DNA from 2 places in the Enterococcus sp. AZ194 genome. Region 2 is predicted to be linked to the other one. Evidence: a T-box and tRNA genes for the amino acid it is inferred to sense, from the RefSeq annotation. Region 2 holds a T-box; the other holds one or more tRNA genes.
What was found. The T-box of region 2 lies ahead of leuS (leucine--tRNA ligase). A T-box ahead of a tRNA ligase gene usually reads a tRNA of that ligase, here a tRNA-Leu.
Positions count from the first base shown of each region.

Region 1: it has a tRNA-Leu gene. The T-box ahead of leuS (leucine--tRNA ligase) is inferred to sense a tRNA for this amino acid. The anticodon was not compared.

Region 1 covers NZ_JBIOQR010000001.1:1,936,754-1,949,612, forward strand. Annotated here, with positions in the region: gene IGI37_RS08965 (DUF1611 domain-containing protein) at 1-317, opposite strand, end outside; gene IGI37_RS08970 (ATP-binding cassette domain-containing protein) at 292-2,073, opposite strand; gene IGI37_RS08975 (ABC transporter ATP-binding protein) at 2,086-3,840, opposite strand; gene IGI37_RS08980 (hypothetical protein) at 4,442-4,684, opposite strand; gene IGI37_RS08985 (radical SAM protein) at 4,674-6,038, opposite strand; gene IGI37_RS08990 (hypothetical protein) at 6,060-6,647, opposite strand; tRNA gene IGI37_RS08995 (tRNA-Leu) at 7,407-7,489, opposite strand; gene IGI37_RS09000 (hypothetical protein) at 7,584-7,766, shown strand; gene IGI37_RS09005 (IS4 family transposase) at 8,422-9,543, shown strand; gene IGI37_RS09010 (hypothetical protein) at 9,773-10,282, opposite strand; gene IGI37_RS09015 (hypothetical protein) at 11,383-12,135, opposite strand; gene IGI37_RS09020 (FMN-binding protein) at 12,357-12,859, opposite strand, start outside.
Region 2 covers NZ_JBIOQR010000001.1:3,846,909-3,859,767, reverse strand. Annotated here, with positions in the region: gene IGI37_RS17870 (hypothetical protein) at 1-223, shown strand, start outside; gene tnpC (IS66 family transposase) at 534-2,135, opposite strand; gene tnpB (IS66 family insertion sequence element accessory protein TnpB) at 2,253-2,606, opposite strand; gene IGI37_RS17855 (hypothetical protein) at 2,608-2,790, opposite strand; gene IGI37_RS17850 (class I SAM-dependent methyltransferase) at 3,286-3,855, opposite strand; gene IGI37_RS17845 (TIGR01212 family radical SAM protein) at 3,855-4,814, opposite strand; gene IGI37_RS17840 (phosphatase PAP2 family protein) at 4,844-5,494, opposite strand; gene IGI37_RS17835 (LysM peptidoglycan-binding domain-containing protein) at 5,915-8,266, shown strand; T-box leader at 8,313-8,522, shown strand; gene leuS (leucine--tRNA ligase) at 8,574-11,087, shown strand; gene IGI37_RS17825 (UDP-N-acetylmuramoyl-L-alanyl-D-glutamate--L-lysine ligase) at 11,476-12,859, opposite strand, start outside.

The DNA.
Region 1 (12,859 bases), 1.9 Mb from region 2:
AAACTACTTGTAATTGTTTGAGTTATGCCCAAACTTAGATTTATAATATCTGCATTAAAATTACTTTCTATATATTCTAATGCAAAAACTAGATCTTCCTCTTCAACAGTAGTCTCTTCAAAAAGCTTGACCATTATTATTTGTATTTTTTCACAGTCAATCTCTCTTGAGATAATATCATAAATTGCTGTCCCATGACCAAAGGAATCAGAGAAATCTGTTATTATCTTTTTATCATGTATACCAAATCCCTGAACATTTTTCTCTTTGATTATCTCCCGCTTTAACCCACTATCTACAATGACAACCGTCTTCATATTTCTCCTCCAATAACTCTCTTTGTTTTTTAAACAGAGAATGATACAGTCCCTCAGGATTCTCCATTAATGTTTTATGATTCCCGTACTCTGCTACTTTTCCATTATCGATTACGGCAATTTTATGAGTGGAATTTGTAAAAATAAACCGATGAGTAATAAAAATACATGTCCTATCCTCTAACCGTGCCAACAGATTGTTGAGGACCTGACTTTCATTCATGGAATCAAGTGCTGCTGTCGGCTCATCAAAGACGATAATTTCTGACTGTTTATACAGGGCGCGAGCTAACGCTATTTTTTGTCGCTCCCCACCTGAAAAAGAAAGTCCATCCGCATCAAATTCCTTTTCAACATACGTTGTTAAAAATAAAGGATACTGTTCAACCTTTTCTTTTAACCCTGACACCTCTAGCACCTCTTTTAACCGGTCGTCATCCTTAACAAATGAACCCACAATATTCTCTTCAACTGAAAAGGAAAATAAACGGTGCTCTTGAAATAAAATAGAAACCAATGATTGACGTTGCTCTAGTGAATAGGTATCAATCGGTTTTCCATTCAGCAAAACCTGTCCGTGTTCTATTGGGTAAATGCCAGATAAAAGTTGTATAAAGGTACTCTTTCCCGAGCCATTTTTTCCCACAATAGATAACTGCTCGCCTTTTTGAATTAATAGAGAAAAGCCTTTCAAAATATATGCTTTACTCATTGGATAACGAAACCAGACATTTCGAAACTCAAGTGTCACTAGTTTGGGAATTTCTGGATACTCTTTTTCTTTTGAGCCAAGCACATTCTGGCCATAACTCATTAATTGGCGAATGAATAGCTGTTTTTTTTGTAACGAAAAAACTGCAGTAATTCCAGTAACTAGCTGACCATTTAGTCTTTCTACACTAGTTAAATACAGCGAAAAATCCCCTATTGTCATTGTTTTTTTTACAACACCAACCCCTAAAATAATAAAAAGGAGTATTTGCTGCGTGAGCAACAAGAATTCACTTTTGAAAGAGTTTTTTTCTACAGCAGTCAAATGTGCTTGGTTTACTGACATATGACTCTTTTCATTTATCTCAAATTGTCCACTTACAAACTCTCTTGAATGGTTCATTCTTATTTCTTTACCTTGCTCAACAGACTGAAGTAAGGAAAAATAATAGTCAATTCTTCTCCAAAAAGGGAGATATTTGGGCTTCCATTTCTCCCATAAAAGGATATTATTACTTTGTATATAGACTTGTACAAAAGCGACAAGTAGGCTTAAGAAGAATAGAAGAATAGATAATCTTCCCAAAATAATAAAAAAAATGATGAGCTGAAAGAAAGACAACAGAACTTCCGAATGCAATTGAAACAAATCTACAAAACAGTCCTCTTCCTCCGCCAATGCTAAAAAATCGCGAAAATCACTCTCTTCTGCTTGAACATAAGGAGTTTTATGGACGATTGTGGCAACCTTTTCTTTTGCTTGAATAATTAGATCTTTTTTTCCAACAAACAAAGAAGCATCTATCAATCGATTCAGCAGCTTTACGCCAAATATTAAGGTTAACAACATGCCAATATGAAAAATTAGCGTGTCAAAATGCTGAAGATTGGTCAGAGCATCTAATATTTCTTGCACAACAAAAAGTGGTAGGAATACAAGCAAAGCCTGCAAGCAACTCCCTAAAATAGAGTAAAAACTGTATTTCGGGTTTAGGTGATAAATAAATGTTGATAGAAAGTATATTTCCTGAATAAATGTTTTCATTTCTCATTCACCCTAACTATACGATGTTTGTTTACAAAATAGATTCGAATAAACACCCTTTTGGTTGATTAATTCTTGATGAGTTCCCGTTTGAATCAAGTTCCCCTTATCTAAAACAATAATTTGAGTTGCCAAACGACACATTCCTAAACGATGCGTGATAAAAATAGACCACTTACCATTTAAAATTTGGTTTAAAGAGCTGTAGAGGAGCTCTTCTGCAAAGACATCAAAATTCGCGTTCACTTCATCAAATATAAAAATCGGGGCCTCTTTATATTGTGCTCTACTACCAGCTATTTTCTGTAACTCTCCTCCAGAAAATTCGACTCCCTCCTCGAAAAAGCGCTTACTGATTTGCGTATCCAAACCGTAAGGAAGCTGCTCGATTTTCTCCTTCATCCCCCAATCATCCAGCACCTCTTTCATTCTTTCTTCACTTTTAGGTAAACTTAAAGATAAATTATCGGCTACTGAAAAAGAATAGAGTTGAAAATCTTGAAAGACAATAGATAAAAAATCCTGCCACTCATTTGATGAATATAACCAAATATCTTTTCCTTTATAAAATATTTTTCCTGAACTCGGCTTATAAAATCGGCATAACAATTTTATAATAGTCGACTTACCTGAGCCATTTCCACCAACTATTGCCAATGCTTCTCCTTTTTTTAGTGTGAAGCTAATTTCAGACAGCGCCGTTTCAGTACTATCGGGGTAGTTAAAAGAAACCTCCCGAAATTCGATAACTCCTTCATCTTGAGAAATACTTGTTTCATTTTTTTCTTCAGGAATCAATGCCATATATTTTTGGTGTTCTGAAAACTTAGCAACAGCTATCATCCATTTACCAAAGTTAGCGGTCATTGCTTGAAAAATATTGGTCAGATTATTTATCGCTCCAATTATGAGAATAAACTGCCCTATTTCCAAATTGGATGAAAAAAATTGATAAGCAATATAGCCATATTGAAAGAAAGAAAATAGAAAGACGACAGCTTCAATAAAAATTAACGAGGTGCGAGTCTTTCCTATAAACGTTCCACCGTTTTTCAACAATTTTGCACGGATAGTTTCTGATTTTTCTAATAAATATGGAAAGAAATTGCCTAATCTAATTTCTTTTGACCAATCAAGATCAGTTAATAAACGATAAATGTAAGAAACTTTTCTTTCATCGCTCACTGATCTCTCAGCAAAATTTAGGCGCGCCGTTTCTATTTTTTTACTAACAAAATAGTGGAATACCACTGAACAAAGAACCAGTAGAGAGAATAATTTCGAAAACTGAAATAAAATGAGCATATACACAACTAATTGAAAAGAACTTGCTAAAAAGCTACTTAAGACTTCCGTAACTAAATACGTACTATGCGTGTTGATCCTTACTCTCTTTTGTAAATCGCGAGTCTCTTCTTTCTCAAATTCATAATAAGGAATGCACGCATAACTTTGCGCATAGAAAAAGAATTCTTGATCATTATTTTGATTTATTGCCACGGCATGATGAGTTGTGTTTTTAATTCGAACAATTTTAAGTATAGAAACAATCAAAAAAAACTCAAAAATACTCAGCATCCCCTTTGTTAACGAGTCTTGAGTAAAAATGGTTAGAATATTAGCCGTTAAATATAATAAAATAAGCGGTTCTACTATTGATACAACCAGCTTGATTATTTCTGTAGTTAACAAAGAATGAGTAGAATGCTCTAGACAAAATTTTAACAGTTTTTTATGTTGTCTTAGTAGTTTGTTCTTTTGATTCACTTTTTCACCCACCTGAAAACAATCCGCTAGTTCTTTGAAACATAATTGAAATAGCGGATGTTTATTAATTTATTTAGCTTTTATCATCTGTTATAATCTGTACTGTTTTCTTTATTGCGGAAATTAATAACTTCGATTATTACATGCCAAAATATATTGGCATGTAATTGACTCTCAGCACCCATGACATCTAGAATTTGTTCCTAGCTCTGTTGTATATAAGTGTACTTTCTTGCTCTGTTTCTTTTTTGGTTTGTATAACTTCAACATGTTGGTATCCTCCTATAGTTTTATTTTTTGAACTTGCTGACTTCTAGTATATTCACTATTTGCATTACTTTCGACAACAAATATCCATGCCTTACTTTAACCTGATAACCATCACTCGATTCTCTCTTTTTCATGTTTTCGTCCCCATAATAAAGACATGACTGATTAACTACATCTAAAATAAAGACCGTATCAAATTCTATTCTATCTATGCGCTATCTTTATATTTTTGGAAACCTTCACCTCCTTGTAGAATTCAAAAGCTATATGGGGTTAGCAGTCGAAATTTTTTTATGATTAAAAGAGTAGATTAAAATGCTTACTACTTCTTTTAGAACATTTCCTTCTGAAAATTCGAAACAACTATAATTAAATTATTTAGTGAAGCAAATAAATCTAAAGTATAAAAATCTTCAGAAAACTCAATACCAAATTGGTCTTCCAATTCAACTAGAGCTAACATATATTGTAAAGAATCATTAATATACTCTCTGATATCCACGTCACTTGATTCATTTCTAATAGTGATTCCTACATTTCCCAGTGCTTGTATAATCTCGCCTTTATTCGCCATTACCTATTGAAATCCTTTCAAATACGTTATTTTCTACATCTAAAAGTAATAGTGTATCCTTTAATGCCACTTTCTCTAATGGACATTTTACTTTTTGATCTTTTCTCAATACTCTACGAGCAGGACAAGGCTCACCTAAACAATTTGGAGCAAAAAAACAGGTCTCAAATTCATTACATACTTCAGAATGAGTAATCCAACTTGCAGCTTTATTTCCATCAATTTGCATAATTCCATTATCAATCAATTTTCCAATTTTAGCTTCTGGATTTGTCACAAAATCTAATGTACATTTGTAAACAAGACCATTTGGAGCAATAACAAAACTATTTTTTTTTGATGCATAACAAACCCCTCCACAAGGATTCAAAAACTCTCCAAAAGTATATCTAAGTTTATCGGATGAATTAATGATATTATTATATATATTATGAATCATCTTATTTTCTTGGTAGATGTGACCTTCAAAAGATTTGATTTGTTCTCCTCCCCAATCCATTACTGGTCTGGCAAAGAAAGTAAAACGGTTATCCTCGCCAAACCTACTAGCAAAATACTCTTTATAGAATGAAATATATTGAATTAACTCCTTGGAAAAATTAGTTCGAATAGTGATGTTGAAGCCTTTTCTAGTTATATTTTTTTTTATTGACAATAGGTTCTCAATTATCTTATCAAAAGTAGAATCATCTCCTTTTAATAACGGCCGTTGATAATCATGAATTTTTTTCAAGCCATCAATTGTCAGTTGATAGTCTAAAATTTTATATTTTAATAATTTTCTAAAAATTTTTTCGGAAAGTAAGTATCCATTCGTTGTCATACTAGAAGAGTAAGGTTTCCCCTTTTTTCTGCATATATCAATAATTTTATTTGATATATACTCAATTACAGGTAACCCTTCTAGTGGTTCACCACCAAACCATTCCACATGTACTCTAGAATACTTATTGATATTCATTTCCACAAATTTGACAACTGCTTCTTGAACCGATGACAACATTTGGCCGTCTTCAAATGTCTCATAGCAATATTTACATCTAAAGTTACACTCAAGTGTAGGCAGAATTATTAATTCTAATTCTGTTGAACCAATCGTCTCTAAGTATAACCCTCTCAATAAATCGTTTTCATTTACATTCTCTCTAATCAAATATCCTTTTTCGATAAGCTTTTCGATGAAGTCTGATGAGAATGATTTATAGGAAATTTTTTTCTTTAACAAATTGTTTACAACTTCAGCCTCAATCATAGGTATTTTTAAAAAACTATTCTGTCCTACTAACGAATTATATAACAAGAGATCCCCTGCTCCATTTTTTATATGATAATTAAACCTAGATAGTTTAAACATAATTTCACCCTCCTCTTTGACTCAAGACCAAAATTCCTCATCATTTTGTGTATTTATGATCTTTGTTTTTCCATCAGTTTTATCTTTGAAGTTTAGTAAGACAGGATTTAAATAATAGACTATTCTCTGCCTATTTTTTTCATATCCACCAAAACAGTTATTTTGGATAGATGAAAAGCGTATAAAATTTTTAGCTAAATAGTTCAAATAACTTTTCGAGTACCTTCTAGGTAACATTGGACTTTTAATTTTTTTATTTAAAATAAGAAATTCTCTTATCTCTTTCACATTTAATGGAATATTGTGAACATCTGTACAGTAGCAATTCATAGAAGGATCAAAGCAAATCCATTTAGCATATTCATTTGAATATACTAAGGTAACACAATGACAGTCAGAATATCGTAAATCTATAGGAAAACAAGTTATTACTCTGCTTTTAAATCCAAAATATAAATAAATTTCTGATAGAAATATTGCAAATATTTGACAGTTAACATCTAATTCTTTTTCCCCTTTAAAAAAAGTTAAAGTGTTTAATGGTTCTAGAGGAACAATATCTTTTCTTCCTGAACTACGATTATAGAGAAATGAAGATACCCATAACATTAATCTAGTCTGAAATTTAAATTCTGAATCGTACGTATTCTTTGGTAGCACTTTTTTTATACAATCTAATTCATTAGAAAAAAGTTTATAAGAGTAAATTATTCTTTTTTTTTAATATTATACTGAGAAAATGTCTCTAGTATACTATAATCGTCCTCTACGCACACATTTTCATGTGAGTACACTTGGAAATTAAAAAAATCATTTGGTGATTTATTCATATATGTCCGACCTCCAAAAAAACATTATAATTAGTTAAACTTTTTGAAATTTATTATTCACCGTCCTCATATACAAATCATTCCTCTTAATAATAACCTGTTTTAGTTCAATATTTTTTTAATTGATTACTATAGCCTAAAGCTAATAAAAATGGTAGCGTTTTTAATAATGGGTTAACTTCTCGTCTGTAGATATGTTAATTATCATACTTTTATTTATTAGAAAGTTATTAGCATAAAATTTATTTCTAGTTTTATACTTTTGAAATAGCTTTGTTCTTAAATAAAATACTATCATAATAATTTCCATAATATTTCTACATGTAACAAATAGCACGAACAGCGTCACAAATAACCAAAAAATAATAGGAAAGTAATATGAACCAACAGAATAGTAAAAAATCGAGCACAAAAAACAGCCTCTCTATTTGTCCTACAGATAAACTTATACAAAAAAATGAATGAATCGCTCACTACTCAGCGATTCATCCATTCTTTTTGGCACGCGATGATTTAATCCGCGCACTGCCTATTATTATGCAGATGATGGGATTTGAACCCACACGAGCTTTCGCCCACACGCCCCTCAAGCGTGCGTGTCTGCCATTCCACCACATCTGCAAAATCAACACCTCTAAATGATACCGATGGACGGGGTGAATGTCAAGCTACTCTGGCTATTTTTCTGTTATACTACGCTTAGGAGGTGGCTAACTTGGAACCTGAATATCAAGATGGAAAATACACTGGTTTAGGTCTTTTTACAGGCATTCTGATTGGCCTAGCTTTTTTTAACTTACTCTTTGGTATCTGTTTAGGGTTCATAATTGGTATTGCTATGGACTGGGCAGAAAACCTCCTTATCTATTGGCAACATCACAAAAATTCGGATGAATAGCTTTTTGACAATAGTTAGCTAGCCGACTGCCTTCTATTCTTTCAAAAAAACAAACACATAGTTAGCAGTTAAAATGAGATGTTTATACTCTTTTTAGTCGCAATTATATCCTTTTATTTTTTATCCGTATTTGGAAAATCTTTTGTGCGAGATACTTTTTTCCTAGTTGGTTCATGTTATTGAAAAATTGCTAGCAAAAACAATTAAGCAGTAGGTTTATTTTAGGAGGATTCTTCGCTCATCTCTATACTGAGTTGTTACACCCAGAAAAGCCAAAAAACAGAGAAGGAAGTCCCTCTCTGCCTGTTACTACGCTAGCATTACAAATTTTTTTATAGGTTAATGCGTAGTTTAGATTAGTAGACTCCCAGTAAAGTGTCCACATCATTCTTTCACTGATTACCTACAATATTATTGAACCAAAAGAATAGATAAACTACTATGATGATACTTAATAAAAGAGAGATTGTAAGAATCGTATATGCCATTCTCTGATTCTTCCAAACGACTCTCTTTTTTTTCATTATATAGAATCACTAGTGTTGCAAAGACTCCTCAACCTATCTAAAACTTGATATAAAGCTATCCAGACAAAAAAAAATCCTTTATACTACTCTTGGATGACTTATCCAAGACCAATAAAAAGGACCACAACATGGATAAGTATAACTCAAAAACTTCATTTCAGAAATGGTTTTCTTCAATAAATTTGAATAATTTATCGGAAGAAGCCAAAAATTGGATGCAACAATTTAATTCTTACAGTAAAAAACTGGACTTCACGACCACAATTAAAGTTCTGTTACATGCCGTTTATGAAGAGCTTCCAAGCTTTCTCGAAATGGACAGATCCTTTATGGATCGAAGTCTTCGCCAAGAAATAGGCATAGATTCGCTGTGCTACAGTTCACTTTCTCGTAAAATTCCTGAAATCAGTCAAGAAGTTCTAATGGAGATCTTTGCGCAGTTGGCTCAGAAAGTGGCAAAAGAACGACCAAGTTCAAAAACAACTAGCCTTCAACTTGTTGATTCAACCACGATCCCGTTGAATAAGACGCGGTTTCCATGGGCAAATTTTCGGAAAACTAAAGCAGGTATCAAGCTTCATTTGAACCTCTGTTATCTGGACAAAACCAATCAATACCCAGAACATTTTACGATTACTAATGCCGAAGAACATGACCGGAATCATTTCGAATGTTTAGTGGACAAAACAGAAGCGACCTATGTTGTGGATCGCGGCTATTTTGATTACAAACTGCTGGATCGCCTGCACAATGACGGTTATTTCTTTGTGACACGAACAAAATCCAATACGACGATTACAGTCTTAGAACAAATTGAACTCGTGAATCCAAAAACAACAGACGGTCAACTTATCAGTGATCAACACGTCATTTTAGGCGGCGGAAACAATCACGTCACCGAACGATTTCGTCTTGTGACCGTTTTGACGAAAGGTCAACGTCTCTTGCGAATCGTTACCAATCGTTTTGATATTTCGCCAAATGAAGTCGCCGACATGTATCAAGCACGTTGGCAAATTGAGCTGTTTTTCAAACATTTAAAACAGAATCTGGCAATCAAGCAACTTTACTCACGAAGCGAACAAGGTGCAATTAATCAAGTGATTCTCACCCTTATCGCGACGCTGTTAACCTATTTGGTAAAGATCGAATTGAATTCGGTAGCGACACTTTTCCAGTTAAAGCGCTCATTTCATTATCTACGTTTTGAGCCTGCAGAAATCTGGTTAGAGCGCCACAGACCCGGGTGATTTTGACTAAATACGTTGTCGACGCTTTTAGGATTCAGTTAAATACGACCAAAATTTTCTGAAAAAAAGTCATCCCTTGCGTAAGCATTCGACTTTTTTTAAAATTTTAGCGAAAGATAGTTTTCAGATTATTCTGACTATATTTGCGCAACACTAGTGATATAGAATATTATAAATATTATAGGGATTCCAAATAAATAATCCATAATATCCTCCTCACTCAAAATCTTTATTTACTATACGTGCAATGATCTAAATACATATATATTTTACCGGATTTAGGGTGATTTGCAATCAAATTTGCGCCTTCAGTAAATCGCTTAGAGAACGCCAAGGCTCCAAGTCCAGCAATAACTGCTAGTATTGAAGCTATAGGACCAGTTTCGATACCGGCAGCTGCAATTGCCGCCATTATTCCCAAGATACCTTCTGCAGTAGCTGCATTCCTAAAAGTGTTCCTCAGCCTTGTTCCATCAGATTTTGAAGTATACTTCCACAAAATACCAACTGTGATAACACTAGCAGAAGAAAAAGGCTGTAATCTTGGATCTAGTGGTCCAGTTTGTACAATTATTTCATTCTTCGTGTAGATATTACCATCTTTATCTTGATAAATAGTTTCTGCATCTGCTAGGTTAGGAATAGTTACTGCAGAACTCTTCATGATACTTGAATGATTTCCAGACATTTCAAATGCTTGAACAACAACTCCAGAAAATATGAATGGACTGACCGCCATAATCAATGTTGCCAGGTAACAAAACAATTATGAAATCTTTAAACTTTTCATAATGTTTTTCCTCCTGAATCGTTTTTTGTGGACACTTAATTATATCTATTCAATATGGGATTCCACTTATATTTTAATGTGTTTCTAATTAAATAACATGACGATGCTGGCACCAGTCATAGTTACCTTTATCACTTCCTTGTACTTTAAAACGGACAAATTTTGGACCTTCACAATTGGGTGTTTCGTTTTTTAGGTAGCAACTGACATGTTCGCGGCCATATAGCTTATTTCAGTGCCGCCTTTTTGATCCGTCATGTACACGATGCAAGGCTTCAAGTTGTTCGCCCTAAGGTTTGACGATATCAGAATTGTCCACAATGACTAACATATCGTCTTTCAAATACTATTTCATAATAGCTGTATAGTTGGCATAAAGTTTTGCATAGTCCTCAAATTCTTTTACATTTCGACTTAACCATTTAATTGTCGAAAGCAGGTCAATCTCTTCCTCAAAGGCACGACTAATTTCAGAGAGAAGAGGTGATTTATTTTTTTGCGATACCGTAAATCATGTCTGCAATGAACTTTTTCGTGGGGTTTGATCCCCCTTGAGTCAATTAATGACAAAAATTAATAATTTCTCGCTTTGCTCAATAAATTTCTGTTGATTTCACGCTAGAATAGAATGAGCTTTTTTTGTGTGTTGTTTTGAGTAATTCAACTTTAACACAAATAGGGTTCATTCACGTTTTCCACGGGTGTACAATCAATAAAACACATAATTGCCAGCTAAACCGAGTCATTTCTGCTCTGTTCCAGCTGCAATTATGTGTCCTTTTTTTTATTTCTTATCCGTATTCGGAAAATCCTTTACCAGCATAAATTCGTTGTCTACTTCATATGGATCAATTCGGGAAACAGGTGCTTTTTTTAATAAACTTTTCAACCATTTCAATCTCATCGACTTTCCCTCCATTCATTTGATAAAAACAGCATACCTCGCTGAGCTTAAACGGAGCTTAAATCGCCAATTTTTTTTTGTTCACTAGTTAAAAATTAAAAAGGTTGTAAGAAACATTTTTCGCTTCTTACAACCTCCTCTTATTTTATTTAAAATACCCGTTTTTTTCTAAATCTGTGCTTTCTTCTTCAATCAAACCACTTAACGAGCGGTCCAAAATAGCACGTGATTTTTTACTATTATCTTCTTTTGGGCTAGTCATCTTTTTGTACTCTTTTCGATTGATTTTGACTTCAGTTGACTTCGGTTTATTGAACTTTTTCACAGATGGATCCTCATCTGTCCGTTCTTGGAAGGCAGCTGGTTCCGTATCAAACATTAAGAATGACTGCTCTGTTTTTTTCATTGAGCTTAGTAACTCATCCTCTTTAACCGTTGACGTTGGTTCATCGGGAATAATTGAGGCTGGAATATATTTGGGTACGAAATAGGAACGACCTGAATAATTTTTTTTTGTTGAACGCATCGGCTCTGAACGATGCTCAGCAGTTCTAGTTTTCGCTAAGTTTGCCACATGTTTATGTTGTTCACCAAATAAGTTTTGTTTCCCAGTAGGAGTAATCTCCGTTTTCCTAGGTTTATTATAATCTGGCAAATTAGCTCTATGTTTTGCTAGCTCTTCTTTTTGCTGAATGGAGTGCCCCTGTTTCTCATTCGTCATTTTATGTGAGCGACGAACGCCTCGTTCATCGGCCTCTCCTGATTTTTCTGCTGTAATAAAATCTTCTTCATTACCAAATAAGACACGGCGATTTTCAGCTGGCAATTTTACTCCTGTTTCATCGTCATACGCAGGAAAGCGAAAATGTTTGCGCTTGATATTTGGGTTATTCTCCATAAATGTCATCCTTTTTTATATACACTTTTTTTATTATCTTACCATACATTCCCTCATTCTAATAGGTTTCATACTGATATTATAAGGAATTTTCATAAAAATAAAAGAAATCACACGTAGCTCTCCTCATTTTTTCTACAAGCTTTTTTCTTCATCAAAAAAACTTCAAGAAGAAATTCAACAGAAATCCCCCTTGAAGCTATCTTTATTCATTATAACGACTATTCACTTAAATCGACAACGTGTGTTCCTACTTCTCCTTTAGCTGCATAACTTAATGCTTCATTTGCTAAAGCCACAAAGTCTGATGAGGAATGTGTCGCACCTGTAACAGCTTCTACATCTGATGCTTTTTGTTTTTCAACTAAAGCGTCGCTCAATTCCTTCATGTATTTTTCAGGATATGTCTTATTGACCTTGTTCATATTTTCTTTATAGTCGGCATCCTCTGTTTTCAGTTTGCCATCTTTATCTTCTGCATTAAATTCTGCTTCTGTAATTTTTCCATCCGCAATTTTCACTACGACATACTCTTTCCAACCCTTATCGTCAAACTCTTTCGCTTCTGCACGGTATTCGCCATCTTTATAGTTGACTGCTTCAGCTGAAGAAGCAGTTGTTGAAGAACTTTCTGTACTCGCAACACTACTTGATGAAGCTGCTTGAGATGACTCACTGCTTGACGATTTATCACTACTACATGCTCCTAATAAAAATAATGCGG
Region 2 (12,859 bases):
AGACGTACCTTATCGTGATCGAGTTTCTGCTTTTTATGTGAAAAATTCGGATGGAACGTCTATAGATTGGGACAAGCTGACACTACCAAAAGAGCTGAACATCAAGATTAATTTCTCAAAAAATCAAGAGTTTATAAATTACGAAAATAAGCCGGTTTATTTTAGTTTCTTATATCCAGAAGGAACACATTTTGCAAAGTACCAGCTCTTGCTTAGAGAGTAGCTGACGCTATTTAAAATAGATAATGATAATTAGTTTAAACGCAGGCGATGGAAATTAGATTAGTTAAGTGTAGAGAATGGAGTAAACCTTCAGTGAAGGGGTGCTCCTTTTTGTTGCAAAATAGTTGAGGGGGGGAAAACAAAATGTTAGTTTTAGAGAATTGTATTTTCCAGATTATTTCAAAACTATCATCAGTCCCCTTAAGCAGGTAATGATTTTATGAGTACCTAGAAATACCTAGGTAAAACGTAAGTGCCTAATAAAATAGTACCTACACGCCAAATAGCCCAAGCCTTATACTAAGCTTAGGTTATTTGGTCTGTTTATAAGTAGTTCTACATAATGCTTGAACATCTGGTTTCCAGGGAAGTAAGGCGTCCAACCCTTCATCTGATTGAGTTTCCATATTTGGTACTCGATCAAATAGGAATTCTATATATCGAATCGGGTCGAGACCATTGGCTACTGCCGTTCGATAGATACTCAAAATAACGCCTGATGTTCGTGCGCCTTCCAAGCTACAGGAATGCATGTAATTTTTTCGCCCAATCACCAGCTCTTTTATATGACGCTCGGCCAAATTATTACTTAATTCCAATCGTCCATCCTCAAAGATTCGCTCAAATCCGCTTCGTATCTTCCGTACATACTCAACGGCATTCTCTAGCTTCGATTTTGGGACCGCAACGAACGTATCTAGCCATTCATAAAAGTTGTTCACCAATGGCTTCAGATAACCTTGACGCTTATCAAAACGTTCCTCAATGGTGACTTCCTTCCATTTGCGTTCTAGCTCGAACCAGATGTCAAGCATCTTCACGGCGACAACTGCTGGTGTTTGTTTCGCCTTACTATTTTTGGGGATGGCTTCAAAAAACTTTCGACGTGCGTGCGCAAGGCAATAGACGAGCTTCACATCCGTTACATAATTATACCCTGCATAGCCATCACAATGAAGATACCCCTTAAAGTCAGACAAAAACTCTTTCGGTACTGTCCCAGATTTAGACTCTGCATGATGGTAATAGGCAATAGGCTGTGCACTATGTTTCCCGGTTGAGAAGAGCCAGTAATAGGTTTTTGCTTTTTTACTCTGAATCACTTGATAGCTCGTCTCGTCTGCATGAAGAATCTCTTCTTGATTCAAATAATGTTTGAATCGTTCGGCAACCGGATCTAACGCATGATGACAAGCTTTGATATGCCAGTTTGTCATATTATCGCGTGAGATATCGAGTCCGAGTGTTTCTCGCCAATAAATTTCTTGGCGATTCGCTGGACTTTTTTGACCGAATTTTAGACGGATTGTTTCCGCAATAATACTGTTTGAGCCTAAACTATTTGGGACGACTGGTTTAGGAACAGGTGCCTTCTTATAGGAAGAAACATCTGCCTTTTCACATGCCTTACAACAATAAGTGTGTTGAATGTGAGCCAATCGATCCAACATTGCTTGATGGAATCGGACCTCTTCACGTAATTTTGTTGTACCGATATCAATCATTTGAGTACCACAATGTTCACAAGAACGTTCTTCTTGTGGAAGTTCATGGTGTATTTCAGTTAAAGGAAGGTGCGCGATTTTCTCAGCTTTTTGGCCACTCTTCCTTTTAGACTTTTTTTCAGGGGCCGGTTTTTCTTCTTTGGGTACGGTAAATATAGAGGCCTCTTCGAGTTCCTCTGTGAATAAATTTAATTGACCACTAACATCTGAGGAAATAGTTTCCTTTGAGCGCCCGAATTGGCGATTCATAAAGTAGTTGAGTTTTTCATTCAGTAGTTGAATTTCGGTGGTTAATGCTTGGTTGGTTTTCTTTAGAGAATCAATCGTTTCAGTCTGATTTTTTAAAAGTTCAAGTAAGACATTTACATCAATCTCAACGTTATTTGTTGAACTTACATCTGTCGATATATCCAAAAAAATCCACCACCATTCTATCTATTTTTCTTCCCTTTATTATACCATTTTTCAGAACAAAAAAACAGATAAAAACCGCATTAAATCAATGTTTATTACGGTTTTTATCTATTAGAATTGGCCTCTTTTCCCTGGCTTTATCGCCCTGGGTTGATCGATGTCCAACCCTTCAAATAACCAACGAATTTGTTGACTAGTTAGTTGTCGAACCTCTTCTTTTTTTCTAGGCCACTTGAGTCGGCCATCTTGAATCCTTTTATAACATAAGAGGAAGCCGTCACCATCCCAATACAAAATTTTGAAACGATCACATCGATTACCGCAAAAAAGGAAGAGGGCATCTGAATAAACATCTAGCTCGTACTCTTGTTGGATGAGACTCGCCAATCCGTCAATTCCACGACGAAGGTCTGTTTTCCCAGTGACGATATACAAGTTCTTTACTTTAGTGAAATCAAGAAGCACGTCATCTCAACTCCCTAAGCACTGCGGCAAGAATATAACTACTGATACCATTATATAGATGTATCTCAGAGCCATCTTTTCTTTTTATTCGTGCAGCTAGCTTCGCACTCACTACTTTCTGATTTTGTTTCTGGTCTGGCTGTGTATGAATCTGAATGGGTACAATTTCGTTTGTCTTGGTCAAACAAACACCTCCAATTTACTTGATAAGCCAAGTATACCCGGAGGTGTCGCTTGATTATAGATACCTAGTTATTAGGCACTTACGGTAAAACAAAGGGGAAGACTTTGTTTTGTATCTGATGAGGCGGAGCGGAAGAAAGCCTGTTTAATCAATAGGAGCAATGATTTGCTATCGACTTTTTCGATAGAGTGCCATATATTGGATTGAGAAGTAGGTAGTGAAAATAGTAGATTGTAGGTGAAGATAAATGGAAATTAGTCAAATGCTAAAAGAGAAGAGGAAGGAGTATCAATTGAAGCAGGAACAATTAAAGGGACAGATTTGGAGTCAGATAAAATTCGAGCAGGAAGTCGAGTTTATTTGATTATTACCTTAGTCATTTTTATTTCGGCCTTGGTTTTAAAATATCTATTATAGATAGAAAAATTAAACGAGCATTAGTTAAACAAACTTCAAAAAATCCAACGCCTTTTTTTCAGGTGTTGGATTTTATGTTTAGTTCTTTTTTCTCTCGATACAAAAAAGGATGGGTGGTTGATTTTTTTGATTGATAAATTGGTAGTTTAAGACACTGAATTGTTCTTGTGGTAATCTTTCACAGTAGTCTCTGACCATAGTTAGTTCTTCCACGCCGCCAACGTGACCATAGTAGGCGACCAAAATCAAGCGTCCTCTTGGGGCCAAACGAAGGAGAATTTCGTCCATAGCTATCTTGGTCGTGGTGGGCAAAGTAATGATCGATTTATCACTTTTAGGTAGGTAACCTAGATTGAAAACAGCAGCCTTTATGGGTGTTTCCCTAGGTAAAATCATACCTATTGTTTCGTGCCCTTGTAGGTAAAGGTGGGCACGAGTAGATAAGTCTGCTTCCAGCAATTTTTCTTGCGTTGTGTTCAGGGCTTGTTCTTGAACGTCAAAGCTATAGACGTGTCCAGTTTTTCCTACTAGCTCTGCCATAAATAAGGTGTCAAAGCCGTTACCCATGGTTGCATCAACGGCAATGTCTCCTGGTTGAAGGATTTCTTTTAGTAAGGTATGGCTGTAATGTAAGGCAGTTTGCAACATTAGACCCGCTCCTTTTGTCGTACATCAAATTTTCCTTGGTAGGAGTCTCTTCGAATTAATTCTGCATCAATGGCATTTAAAACTTCCCATTTTTTCAAGCTCCACATCGGCCCAACCAACGAGTCCCAAGGTGCATCTCCAGTTAAGCGGTGAATAATGATTTCTTTAGGAATCATTTCTAGCTGGTCGCAAATGACAGATACATAGTCTTCTCGAGACATTAATTGAAGTCGTCCTTCCTGATAATCTCTTAGCATCCGCGTATTGGTCATTAAATGAAGTAGGTGAAGTTTGATTCCTTGAATATCAGAATCTAGAATTGTTCGTTTGACATTTTCACGCATCATTTCGATAGTTTCTCCAGGTAAGCCATTGATTAAGTGGGTACAGATACGGATATTATGTTTTCTTAGTTTGCTGACACCGTCTAAATAGGTTTGATAATCATGGGCTCGGTTAATCAAGTCACTGGTTTGTTCGTAGGTTGACTGTAGGCCTAACTCCACCCACAAATAGTAACGTTGGTTCAGCTCAGCTAGGTAATCGACGACTTCATCGGGTAAACAGTCGGGACGTGTCCCTATAGAAATACCTACGACACCGGGTAAATTAACTACTTGTTCAAAACGTTCCCGTATGACTTCAACAGGTGCGTGTGTATTGGTAAAGTTTTGGAAATACACAATATATTGTTGCACATTCGGCCATTTTTTATGCATTTCATCTATCTCTTTTTGAAACTGAATCGGTAAAGGTTCTTCAGGGGCGACGATCATATCACCAGAACCAGAAACACTGCAAAAGGTACAGCCACCATGTGCGACCGTACCATCTCTGTTTGGACAATCAAACCCACCATCTACAGGAACCTTGAATATTTTGCCACCAAATTCTTCGCGCAAAGCATAGTTCCATGAGTGGTAACGTTTGGTGCCATCTTCTGAATAAGGAAAGTTCATCAGTTTATATCCTTCTTTCTTGAATCAACTTACTGCTGTTTACTTTTGAAACGCCAAACAAACCGTTTTTCTTCATAAATAGGATAGGTCAGTAGTAACCAGGAAAGTCCCAAACAAAAGCCACCTAAGACGTCACTTGGAAAATGAACACCTGCATAAATTCGACTGATACCAATTGTTACGATGAGTAGGCCAAGTAAGATTTGTAGAATGATTCTTACTTGTTTATTTTGAACAACTATTGGGACTAGAAAGATTAACGTACCAAAAAGTAACATACTCCCGTTTGAGTGCCCGCTAGGAAAACTGTAGCTTGTTTCATGAACCAAGTGTGTCAATGTTGGACGTGGGCGCACAAAAACTAATTTAATCAAAGGATTTACAACGCCACCAATCAAGCCGATGTTGAGAGTTAACCAAAGTGCTTCAGCATAGCGTTTTCCGACTAACAAAACGAATAAAAAGGCAATAGTTAAGATAATCATTGTGCTGGGATTGCCAAACTTAGTGATCCATAAATAAAAAGAATTCCAGTTCGGGTAAGGTGCGCGAACGAGAGAAGTCAGTGCTTGATCAAAGCCTTTTAACCAAGAAGGATAGAAACGCACAACATAACCTAAAAAGACAAAGATAAGTAACAAGCTACTACCAGCATATTGATAATAAAGTTTATTTTTCATTGAAACCTCCAATTTATACAATGAAGCTATTATATCATCACTTTTCATTTGGAAAAAGAAGAGAGGAGAGAATTTCTAGTAAGTGGTGAAAAATTAGTTGAATCATTTATTTTGATTTTGAAAAAGCGGCAATAATGCAAGATTAAAATTTTTCTTATTTTATAAAAATTCTCTTTTAATAAATAACAGTAACCTCACTGTAATAAACGAAAAATAGAAATCAGAAAAGCAAATAAAATAACTTTTGTTGTCAACCGGTGTAACAAGGTTTCTGATTTATACAAAACGAGCGTTATTCTTTAGTTTACAGAGAGATTACAAATTACTTTTATTTCTTAAAAATCTTTTAATAAAAGAAAAGAAAAGTTATAATTGAATTATCTCTTAAAATTAGAACGGAAGAAAACTCGGAGGAAAAAAATGAAAGAATCCTATATCCCTAGAAAAGATAGACGCAAGGCTGAAGCACAGCGTCTTGCTTTTAAACAGATGAAAAAGGGCGCGACAGTTATGGGAACGGCTATGATGAGCTGTTCTATCGGTGCGCCATTGTTTGCCCCACTAGAAGCGCACGCAACTGAATCCAACCAAGTCGCCTTACGAACAAATACTTCTGCTTTTATTTCTCAAATTGCTACGTATGCACAACCTGTAGCTAGTGCCAATGATCTATACGCCTCCGTTATGATTGCCCAAGCGATTGTTGAAAGTGGTTGGGGTGCGAGTGGGTTATCTGCGGCACCTAACTACAATTTATTTGGTATTAAGGGAAGCTATCATGGCCAAACTGTTTATATGGATACGATGGAATATTTGAATGGACGATGGGTTAGTAAAAAAGAGCCGTTTCGGAAATATCCTTCGTATGCAGAATCGTTTGCCGATAATGCCTATGTCTTAAGAAATGTTTCTCTTCAAGCGGGTGTTTATTACTATTCAGGTACATGGAAAAGTAATACCTCTTCTTATCTTGATGCGACAGCTTGGTTAACTGGTCGTTACGCAACTGATCCTTCTTATGCGAGTAAGTTAAATCGAATTATTTCGACATATGGTTTAACTAAATACGATACGCCAGCATCCGGGAATGCAGGTGGGGGTGCCAATACAGGGAACTCTGGAAATACCGGGAATAACGGAAATGCTGGAAATACTGGAAATACGGGAAACACCAATACAGGTGGTTCAAACAGTGGTGATACGGGATCAACGGCTGGCAAACAGTATTATACGGTTAAATCAGGTGATTCTATTTGGGCTATTTCACAAAAATACGGAATTACGATGAATCAATTGAGAAGCTGGAATAATATAAAAAATGATTTTATTTACCCAGGCCAGAAATTAGTAGTCAGTAATGGGGGAGCTTCAACGGGAACCGGTAATAATTCAACGGGCAACTCGAATAACTCATCTGGCAACAATTCTAATAGTAATACTGGTAACAGTAATACGGGGAATAGTTCATCTAGTGCCAGTCAATATTATACAGTTAAATCAGGCGACTCTGTCTGGGCAATCTCTAATAAGTATGGCATTAGCATGAGCCAATTAAGAAGCTGGAATAACATTAAGAATGATCTTATTTATCCAGGTCAAAAATTAGTGGTTAAAAAAGGGACTTCTACTGGTTCGAATAATAGCTCATCTGGAAATACTAACACAGGTTCTTCAAATGATAACAATAGTTCTTCAAACGATTCATCATCGAACACGAGTCAGACCTACACAGTTAAATCTGGTGACTCAATTTGGGCCATTTCAAACAAATATGGCATTAGTATGAGCCAATTAAGAAGCTGGAACAATATAAAAAATGACTTTATCTACCCAGGTCAAAAGTTGATTGTTAAAAAAGGTGCTTCAGGTTCTAATTCAAACAATACGAACAGTGGTTCATCTGGCTCAACAAACAATTCGTCGAATAATTCGTCTGGGACAAGCCAAACTTATACCGTCAAATCCGGTGATTCTGTCTGGGCCATCTCGAACAAATACGGGATTACTATGGATCAGTTAAGAAGCTGGAACAATATAAAAAATGACTTTATCTACCCAGGTCAAAAATTAACGGTTAAAAAAGGCTCAGCTAATTCGAATAGCTCATCAAACAATACGAATAATAGTTCTTCTAATAATGGTTCATCAAACAGTTCATCGAATAATTCGTCAGCTGGGACAAGCCAAACCTATACCGTCAAATCTGGTGACTCTGTCTGGGCCATTTCGAATAAATATGGCATTACTATGAGCCAATTAAGAAGTTGGAATAACATTAAGAATGACTTCATTTATCCAGGACAGAAGCTAGTGGTTAAAGGTGGTTCAAGTACATCTAATGATGCTGGTTCAACTGGAAGTTCAAATAATTCAAACAATTCTTCTAATGCAAATACGAATACAGGAAACAGCTCATCAGAAAGTAAGTACTATACGGTTAAATCCGGTGACTCTGTCTGGGGAATTTCTAAAACTCACGGTATTAGCATGAGCGACTTTAGAAGCTGGAATAACATTAAAAACGACTTTATCTATCCAGGTCAAAAAGTGATTATTTCAAAAACGGGTGGAACCTCAACGAACACGAATACAGCGGAATCTAACGCAGCGTCAAATAATACCACGACCAATGCGGATACGTACCAAGTGAAAAGTGGCGATACCTTGTGGACAATTGCAAAAAAACATGGTTTGTCAGTAGATAAAATAAAATCCTTAAATAAATTAAGTTCAGATATGATTTATGTCGGACAAAAACTTAAATTAAAATAAGAATTGAATTCACTGTCTAAATTTGGTAGTATGAAACTATTGAAATAGATAAACGGATAAAAAGGAATTAGTAAAAAGTTTGAAATGATAGAGAGCACATGGTTGGTGGAAATGTGTATGGATGCTTTTGAACTCGCCTTTCTCGTATACCTACTGAAACAATAAGTAAGTGGGTACGGTGACGATCGTTAAGACGTTTGAGGCCTTTTGTACAAAAGGTAAATGTAGGTGGTACCACGTAGATTACGTCCTATAAAAAGAGAAAACTCTTTTTATAGGACTTTTTTTAGTATAAAGGAGGAGAACCATGAGTTATAACCACAAAGAAATAGAAAAAAAATGGCAAAAATATTGGGCCAAAACGAATACGTTTAATACACATGATGACCCAGCAAAACCTAAATTTTATGCATTAGATATGTTCCCATACCCATCAGGACAAGGGTTACATGTAGGACATCCAGAAGGCTACACTGCGACAGATATTTTGTCACGAATCAAACGAAGCCAAGGATACAATGTCTTACATCCAATGGGCTGGGATGCGTTTGGTTTACCTGCAGAACAATATGCGTTAGATACAGGGAATGATCCGGCAGAATTTACGAAAAAGAATATTGAAACCTTCCGCCGTCAAATTAACGCGTTAGGTTTTAGTTATGATTGGAATCGTGAACTGAACACGACAGATCCTGAGTACTATAAATGGACACAATGGATTTTTACAAAGCTTTATGAAAAAGGCTTGGCTTATGAAGCGGAAGTCGCTGTAAACTGGGTTCCTGAATTAGGAACAGTGATCTCTAATGAAGAAGTTATTGATGGAAAAAGTGAGCGTGGGGGGTACGATGTCATTCGCAAGCCAATGCGTCAATGGATGTTAAAAATTACGGCGTACGCTGACCGTTTGTTAGATGACTTAGAGACCGTGGACTGGCCAGAAAGTATCAAAGAGATGCAACGAAACTGGATTGGTCGTTCAGTTGGTGCTAACGTCGATTTTAAGATTGCTGGGACAGAGGACTCCTTTACAGTATTCACAACCCGTCCGGATACCTTATTTGGTGCAACTTACGCAGTACTTGCACCTGAGCTTGAACTAGTCAAAAGGATTACGACGTCTAAGCAAAAAGAAGCAGTGGAAGCCTACATTGAAGAAGCTTCAAAAAAATCTGATTTGAAGCGAACCGATTTAGCGAAAGAAAAGACAGGGGTTTTTACAGGCGCGTATGCGATTAATCCGGTAAATGGCAAAGAAGTACCGATTTGGATTGCCGATTATGTTCTTGCTTCTTATGGAACCGGGGCAATTATGGCCGTTCCGGCGCATGATGAACGAGACTATGAATTTGCGAAAACCTTTGATATTGAGATTCTTCCAGTGGTTGCTGGGGGCGACGTAACCAAAGAAGCTTATGTGGGTGATGGCCCACATATTAATTCAGAGTTTCTTGATGGTATGGGTAAAGAAGAAGCAATCGAAAAGATGAATCACTGGTTAGAAGAACAACAGGTTGGAAAAAAAGAAGTGAGTTATCGTTTGCGTGATTGGTTATTCTCTCGTCAACGCTATTGGGGAGAACCAATTCCTGTGATTCATTGGGAAGATGGCACGACAACAACTGTACCAGAATCAGAATTACCGCTAGTATTGCCAAAAACAGAAAATATTCAACCAAGTGGAACAGGTGAGTCTCCACTAGCGAATATTACTGATTGGGTAAATGTGATTGATCCAAAAACAGGTATGAAAGGTCGCCGTGAAACGAATACTATGCCGCAATGGGCAGGTAGCTCATGGTATTATCTGCGTTTTATCGACCCACATAACAAAAATGAATTAGCGAACTTTGAAAAGCTTGAACGCTGGATGCCAGTAGATATCTATATTGGCGGAGCAGAGCATGCGGTATTGCATTTATTATATGCTCGCTTCTGGCACAAATTCTTATACGATATCGGTGTGGTTCCAACGAAAGAACCGTTCCAAAAACTATATAACCAAGGTATGATTCTAGGTCAAAGCTTCCGTGATAGCCGTGGTGCGTTAGTGCCAACCAATATGGTCGAAAAGCGTGAAGGTGTTTGGGTGAGTATTGAGACAGGTGAAGAACTGGAAGAAGCACCTGCGAAGATGAGCAAGTCATTAAAAAATGTTGTGAACCCTGATGATGTAATCGAAAAATATGGTGCAGATACGTTGCGGATGTATGAAATGTTCATGGGCCCATTAGATGCTTCGATTGCTTGGAGCGAGAATGGTCTTGAAGGAAGTCGCAAATTCCTAGATCGCGTATGGCGTCTATTAGTTGATGAAAATAACAAGATGCGCGATAGAATTACGACTGTAAATGATGGAAAGCTGACCAAGGTTTATCATCAAACAGTCAAAAAAGTGACAGAGGATTTCAATAATTTACATTTTAACACCGGGATTTCACAGCTGATGGTCTTTGTAAATGAAGCGTATAAGGCTGAGGTTCTACCATATGAATACATGGAAGGTTTTGTTCAATTATTAGCACCAGTTGCTCCACACATTGGAGAAGAATTATGGGCTATTTTGGGTAATAAAGAAGGCATTTCTTATGTTCCGTGGCCAACCTATGATGAAGCAGAATTAGTAGAAGATGAAATTGAAGTTGTTTTCCAAATTAACGGAAAAGTTCGTGCGAAAGTCAATGTTGCACGTGACTTGTCAAAAGAGGAATTAGAAAAACTAGCGATGGCAGATGAAACTATCCAAGCCAATATCGAAGGAAAAACAATCCGAAAAGTGATTGTTGTGCCAAACAAATTGGTGAATATCGTAGCAAATTAGCTTTTAAAAGCAGTAGCCATTCTCTGTGTTTTGGAGAATGGCTATTTTTATTTGTGATATAAAAGTAAAAGGAGGTTGGGACAGAAGTGTTTAACTCCGAGAACCGGGTAGGTACTGTGCAACATCAACTCATGCTTCGTTGTGTTTTACAGCAATAAGAGGGAATTCACGGAAATGACAAGAAACACGAAAGCCTTTCTTTCGATGTTGATTGATTCCTACGTGGTGCTCTTCAAATTTTTGTGAATTTCAGCTTATTTCCGAAGGAGTTGCTTCTGTACCCACCGTTTATTCGGGAAATAGGAGCATGGGCATAACTTTTTGAGTTATGTCTCATGCTCCTTTTGCGGTCTAGTTCATTCGAGTAACTTTCCAACACTCCGCCATTTCAAATGTCAGATTCTTCAATTAGTCGTTTAGCAATAAAGTAGTCACCCTCGTAAGGTTCATCTTTTCCTAAGACTTTTTGATACAAATCGACACCCTTGCCGGCGATGACGACTGTGTCTTGTGCCGTACAAAGCGATAAGGCGGATTCGATTGCGTGAGATCGGTCCATTTCAAAACGAACATCGACCTGCTTATTGGTAATCGCTGCAGCAATTTCCTCAGCAATTTTTTGAGGGGATTCATGAGCTGGGTCATCTGTAGTCAAAATAGCGATGTCACAAAGTTCGGAAAGAACAACGCCGAAATCTTTTCGACGAGAGATAGCTTTGTCTCCCGGGCTACCGATAATAACGATTAGCTTCCCAGTCGGATTCTCTTTTTTAGCAAATTGCAGCAAATTTTTTAAACTCAAATAATTATGGGCATAATCAACAAATACAGAGGCACCATTTTTATGAGTTAATTGATCCATTCGGCCAGGCACACGTGCATGAGCTAATCCTGTTTGACCGTCTGATACAGAAGCTCCGGCAAGGCTGGCAGCTAACAAGGCACTTGCGGCGTTTTCTTGATTAAAATCACCTGCTAAAAGGATTCGATAGTCGCCATCAATCATCGGTAAGTCCTGTTTGTTTGTGTGAGCTACAGCTTGTTGTGTATGCGATAAGTGAAACGCAAGTGAATCGGTTTGATCTGTAACCACTTGAAAATCAGCCGTCTTCTCTCGACCATAAGTCAGTACGGGAACACCCGCTTGGTTAATCGATTCAGCTAAAAGCGCATAGTAGTCAGTTTCATGATTGATGATGACTTTTTTAGAATGAAGTAACAGCTGACGTTTGCAATAGAAATAGTCGTCAAAGGTCGGGTGTTCAATTGGGCTAATATGGTCTGGTGAAATATTTAGGAATAGGCCGATATCAAATGTTAACCCATATACGCGCTGTGTTTTATAAGCTTGAGAAGAGACTTCCATAACTAGATGGCTCATCTGATTGTCTACTGCCTGGCGCATCATTTTATATAAATCTAGAGATTCTGGCGTAGTTAGATGAGACTTGAAATAATTTACTCCGTCTAATGTGGTATTCATCGTCGAAAGTAAAGCTGTTTTGTTTTGAGTCGTCTGATCTAAGATGGCTTTTGTAAAATAAGCCGCAGTCGTCTTTCCTTTAGTTCCGGTAAACCCAATAACGGTCAGTTCATTTTGAGGATAGTCATAAAAGGCCATGCTAAGAACGGCCATAGCTTTGCGAATATCTGTGACAATGATGGCGCATTGCGCGTTAACTTCGTAGGGCTGTTCTGCAACATAACAAGAAAGCCCTGCTTGAATAGCTGAAACTAAGTATTCTTCTTTGAAATTCAGACCTTTACAGAAA